Linked DNA regions of Hoeflea sp. 108. The protein of the gene in region 1 binds, or shares a complex with, the protein of each later gene. Links are inferred from orthologs where the notes say so. Each region holds a gene or a part of one and is shown on either strand. Other genes may lie near its edges.

What was found. The genes of interacting proteins can lie anywhere in the genome.
Region 2: the proteins of trxA (region 1) and trxB are in contact, whole or in part, in a crystal structure (PDB 1F6M), measured with the Escherichia coli proteins. The link is inferred for Hoeflea sp. 108 from one-to-one orthologs.

The regions. Positions count from the first base shown.
Region 1 is NZ_KB890024.1:5,089,388-5,092,102, reverse strand. It holds trxA (thioredoxin), read right to left. Parts: upstream 1,663-2,715; coding sequence 1,339-1,662; downstream 1-1,338. Other genes in the region: addA (double-strand break repair helicase AddA), read right to left, coding at 1,736-2,715; B015_RS0125300 (VOC family protein), read left to right, coding at 838-1,221; B015_RS0125305 (folylpolyglutamate synthase/dihydrofolate synthase family protein), read left to right, coding at 1-646. UniProt on the Escherichia coli protein: Participates in various redox reactions through the reversible oxidation of its active center dithiol to a disulfide and catalyzes dithiol-disulfide exchange reactions.
Region 2 is NZ_KB890024.1:3,416,655-3,419,615, forward strand. It holds trxB (thioredoxin-disulfide reductase), read right to left. Parts: upstream 1,988-2,961; coding sequence 1,013-1,987; downstream 1-1,012. Other genes in the region: B015_RS0116980 (isoprenylcysteine carboxylmethyltransferase family protein), read left to right, coding at 1-73; B015_RS0116985 (LysR family transcriptional regulator), read right to left, coding at 83-979; B015_RS0116995 (Lrp/AsnC family transcriptional regulator), read left to right, coding at 2,274-2,744; B015_RS0117000 (sulfatase-like hydrolase/transferase), read left to right, coding at 2,836-2,961.

The DNA of each region.
Region 1 (2,715 bases):
CCTCGCCTTCGAGGAAAACGGCCGGATGATCTTCCAGGACCCGACCGGGCTGATGGATCTCGTGCCGCCGCGCCTGCCCGGCCGACACCAGTATGCCAATGCTGCCGCGGCGATCGCGGCGGTGAAGGCAGCGGGTTTTCCGGTCGACGACCGCATCGCCGACAAGGCGATGGCCTCGGTGACCTGGCCCGGCCGGATGCAGCGCCTGCCGCAGGGTGAGCTGACCGATCTTGCGCCGAAGGGTTCGGAAGTGTGGATCGATGGCGGCCACAATCCCGGCGCCGGCACCGTGATCGCAGAGGCGCTGACCGAGCAGGAAGAAAAGGTGCAGCGGCCGCTGTTCCTGATCTCCGGAATGATCAACACCAAGGACCAGACCGGCTATTTCAAGCCGTTCCACGGCATGGCGCGGCATGTCTACACCGTGCCGGTGCGGATGAGCGAAAGCGGCGTCCCCAATGAAGAACTGGCGGTGCGCGCCTCGGAGGCCGGGCTTTCGGCCGAGCCGGTGAGTTCAGTCGCCAATGCGCTGATGCTGCTGCGCGATACCTGGGACGAGGACGAGCCGGCCCCGCGTATCCTGATCGGCGGCTCGCTCTATCTGGTGGGCGAAGTGCTGGCCGAAAACGGAACGCCGCCGACCTGAGCGACAAAAGCCCGGTCGCCCCCTCACCAATAAGCATGTGAGATGCCTTTCTCGCAGAAGCCGGTCATAGAACGACGGCTTTTGCGGCCGTTTTTTTGCAACCACAAATAACTTGCCTTGCATTTGTTCTTGTTATGTTCTTTATGGGCCGACATGGATTTCTATGTCGAACCTTCGGAGGAATGGCAGAAATGAGTGTTTACGTGACCGTTGGCGCCCTGGAGTCCGCCACGTCGAACGCCTTCTATGACGCGGTCCTGGCAACCATCGGATGGAGCAAGCATACGGAGTTTCCGGGGTGGCGCGGATACTCCGAGGGCGGAACGGGCGGGGGGCTTGTCCTATGGGTCTGCAAGCCTTTCGACGGTGGGCCGGCGAGCGCCGGAAATGGCGCGATGGTGGGCTTCATGGTCAAGTCTCGTGCGGAAGTCGACGCTTTCCACGAAGCTGCCATGGCCAACGGCGGAACGGACGAAGGCGCACCTGATCCGCGCCCGCACTACGGGCCACACTGGTACGCCGCATACATGCGTGACCCCGCCGGAAATAAGATCTCCGTGGTCTACAACGGCTAGCGCTTCGTAAACCGGCCTTACGGCTGCCTGCGGAAAGAAAAAGCCGCTCGTAACAGTACGTTACGAGCGGCTTCATTTTCAGCAGCGACTAAGGCTTCGCTGTCGCCTTGCAAACCGTCAGGCCACGTTGCCGGCGATCCAGTGGGCCAGCGCGGTCTTGGGAGCGGCGCCAACCTTGATGTCGGCCACTTCGCCATCCTTGAAGATCATCAGCGTCGGGATCGAGCGCACACCGAACTGGGCAGCGATCTCGGGGTTCTCGTCGATGTTGACCTTGGTGATCTTGACCTTGCCGGCGAGCTCGTTGGAAATCTCCTCGAGCGACGGGCCGATCATCTTGCAGGGACCGCACCACTCAGCCCAGAAATCGACCACGACCGGCTCCTTGGCTTCGAGCACGCCGGACTTGAAATTGCTGTTGTCGATCTTGACGGTGGCCATGATGCGATCCTCTAGAGTTAGCTGTCGCGCCATATGTGGTGGTTTGGGGCCCGACGTTCAAGCAGTTCTTGTGTCACGCTTGGATGAGTCGAGCAAGGGCGGCGTCCATGGCCGCCACGGGCAACGGGATCAGAAGCGGCGCCTCAGTGAAGAGCAAGGCAGCCGCAACCGACTTGCCCGGATAGAGCGGCCGGAGTAGCGCGCGGTAGAGCGCAAGCTGTACGATGTAGGCTCCGGGCACCTGTTCAAGCGAGGCCGGCGGCGAGGCATTGGTCTTGTAGTCAACGATCAAAACCTCGTTATCCGTGACCGCCAGACGGTCGATCTTGCCCGACACCGAACGCGCTTTCCCCCTGATGTCGAGACTGCCCATCACGGCCACTTCGGCGCGCGAGGCGCGCGAGAAGAGGGGCGCAAAGCGCGTGTCGTCGAGGATGGAGAGGACGGACGCGAGAGCCGAAGCGCGCTGCGCCTCGTCCCAGTCGCGGCCTGTTCGGGCGAGATAACGTTCGGCCGCCAGCCGCCGCTCTGCCGGGTCGAGACGCGGCAGCACCTGCAGCAGGCGATGCAGCGCCGAACCGCGGGCGATGGCAAAGGCAGGCTCGACCTCCGCATCCAGCACCGGTGAACGGCCTGAGATCACCGGCTCTTCGGTCTCCTCGATCAGGGCCGAGGCCCCCGACGGCGACAGCGGGCGCGGCAGGTCCTCGAAGGGCGGCGGCCGGTCGAACAGGCTTTCGGGCAGCGGCGCCGGGGCGACGATCTCCGCCGCCTCGCGCTCAGGCGCGATTTCCGCCGCACCCGACAAAGGCGTGACGCGGAAGCGGTGCACCTTGAGGTCGGCGACGACGGGATGGTCGCGCAATTCGCTTTCCGGCGCGGCCGACAGCGCGCGCGAAACGATCGAATGCCAGGTGTTGCCGCCGGGCGCACGTTTGCCGTGATAGCCGCAGACGATGAGACGGTCCTCGGCGCGGGTCATGCCGACATAGAGCAGGCGACGGTATTCGTCGTCGGCCAATTCGCGCGCTGTCAGAGCAGCGCCCTTGGAGA
Region 2 (2,961 bases), 1.7 Mb from region 1 along the record:
CCTCGACTACGAGCGCTACCGCCGAGCGGTGCCGGGCTGGCTGCCGCGCCTCACGCCGTGGCGCGGCGACTGACATCAGGTCTCAGAAGGCCCAGCTGCGCGCCTTGGAGATGACGAAATCACGGAAGGCATGCAGCTTGGCCTGCTCCTTCATCGTGTCGGGATAGGCGAAATAAGTGTCGAAGGACGGCACTTCGGTCTCCGGCAGGAGTTGCACCAGCCCCGCATCCTTGCCCACCACATAATCGGGCAGCATGGCGATGCCGGCGCCGGTCTGCACGGCCCGCTTGATCGACAGGATGTCGTTGATCTGCAATGTCGGCACGCGCTGTCCGCTCTCGAAATCGCCCACCGTCTCCAGCCAGTTGAGTTCGCTCAGATGTGTCGGCACCGGCACGCCGAAGGTGACGATGCGATGGTTCTTGAGATCGGCGATGGAGGCCGGCTTGCCATATTTGGCGATGTAGCCGGGCGACGCGTAGAGATGGAAATGCACGGTGAACAGCCGGCGCTGGATCAGATCGGGCTGCTGTGGCTGGCGCAGGCGAATGGCGCAGTCGGCCTGGCGCATGGTCAGGTCCAGCTCCTCATTGGCGAGGATCAGCTGCAGCTGGATTTCCGGATAAAGCTCGAGGAATTCCTGGATGCGCTCGGTCAGCCAGCCGGCGCCGAGGCCGACGGTGGTGGTCACGCGCAGCACGCCCGACGGCCGGTCCTTGGTCTCGGTCAGCCGCGACTTAATGGTCTCGAGCTTGACCAGCACGTCATGGGCTGTGCGGAACAGCATCTCGCCCTGCTCGGTCAGCACCAGGCCGCGCGCATGGCGATGGAACAGCGGCACGCCGATGTCGTGTTCGAGCGCGCTGACCTGGCGCGAGATGGCCGATTGCGACAGACGCAGCGTCTCCGCCGCATGTGTGAACGAGCCAGCCTCCGCCGCGGCGTGAAACACGCGCAACTTGTCCCAATCCAACGCCATTTTTTCCCCTCGTTTATAAGGCGTTTGGTCGGCCTATTCGGCCGCTTCGCGATGCACTTCTATGCCGGCCAGGTACTTTTCGGCTTCGAGCGCGGCCATGCAGCCGAGCCCGGCGGCCGTCACCGCCTGGCGGTAGATGTCGTCGGTCACGTCGCCGGCGGCAAACACGCCCGGCACGTTGGTGCGCGTCGAGTTCGCCTCGGTCCACAGATAGCCGTTCGGCTTCTGCTTGAGCTTGCCGACGAACAGCTCGACCGCCGGCGCATGGCCGATCGCCACGAACACGCCGTCGGTCGCCATTTCGGTGATGGCGCCGGTGTTGACGTTCCTGAGCCTCACCGCATTGACCGACGGCGGCAGCGGCTTCTGCGCCGGTGCGCCCACGATCTCGTCGACGGCATGATCCCAGACCACCTTGATGTTGTCCTTGGCAAACAGCCGCTCCTGCAGGATGCGCTCGGCGCGGAAGTGGTCGCGGCGATGGACGACCGTCACCGTCTTGGCGAGGTTGGAGAGGTAAAGCGCTTCCTCGACGGCCGAATTGCCGCCGCCGACCACCACCACGTCCTTGCCGCGGTAGAAGAAGCCGTCGCAGGTGGCGCAGGCCGACACGCCAAAGCCCTGGAACACCTGTTCGGAGGGCAGGCCGAGCCACTTGGCCTGGGCGCCGGTGGCGATGATCAGCGCGTCGGCCGTGTAGAGCGTGCCGGAATCGCCCTTGGCGCGGAACGGCCGCACGTCGAGATCGACCTCGGTGATGATGTCGTGGATCATCTCGGTGCCGACATGCTCGGCCTGGAGACGCATCTGCTCCATCAGCCACGGGCCCTGGATCGGCTCGGCGAAGCCGGGATAGTTCTCGACCTCGGTGGTGATCATGAGCTGGCCACCCTGCTGGATGCCGGCGACGAGCATCGGCTTCAGCATCGCGCGCGCAGCATAGATCGCGGCCGTATAGCCGGCCGGACCTGAACCGATGATGAGGACTGGCGCATGTTTGGCGGTCATCTGGAAGCCTTCACAGTCAATGGAAACGGGCAGCGCCCGAAAACAGGGCGCCAACAGCCCCTAATCTAGGTGTTCCCCCCCTTGCCGCGCAAGGCGACAAGATGTTCCTCCCCCGAAAGCTTTGTCGCAGCTCCGCCCGGCCTGCACAGTTCGGCCTGCCGTTTCGTCATGCAACAAAGCGGGGCAACAAAGCGGGCATTTTGCCTGGCCGAGCTTCCCCAAGTCCACCCGAGTAGTTTAATTACAAGAAAGCGTAAGATTCTTGCGCAAACTTTCCGGAGCACCCATGCCCATCAAGGCCGATCTCGACGCCATCGACTGGAAGATCCTGCGCGAACTGCAGGATGACGGGCGCATGACCAATGTCGAGCTGTCGCGCCGGGTCGGCATCTCCGCCCCGCCCTGCCTGCGCCGCGTCAAGCGCCTCGAGGACGAGGGCATCATCCAGCGCTACCGCGCTTTGCTCAACGCACCGGCGCTCGGCATGGACGTCGTCGCCTTCTGCCTCGTCGGCCTCAACCGCCAGTCGGAAGTCGACCTGAAATCCTTCGCCGACCGCACCCGCGGCTGGCCGATCGTGCGCAGCGCCTGGATGGTGTCGGGCGAATCCGACTTCATGCTCCACTGCGTCGCCCCCGACCTCGGCACCTTCCAGACCTTCGTCATCGAGGAACTGACATCCTCGCCCAACGTCGACACCGTGCGCACGGCGCTGACGATCAGGCAGGTGAAGGACGAGGGACTGGTGGGGATTTGAACCAACTCCTGGAACCGGAATTAATTTCGCACATCGCATTTTTGCCGCTGCCGGCGCCTGCTGCGGCGCAATCTACTATGCCGAAAACAACATGCGGACCGGATATTTCTCGGTCTTTATGTTTCTGGTGATTGCCGGCATCTTCGAGATCGCAACATCAAATAGATGGGTTGCGATCGGCCTTTCCGTGTCCTTTATCGTCAGCCTGTTCATCCTG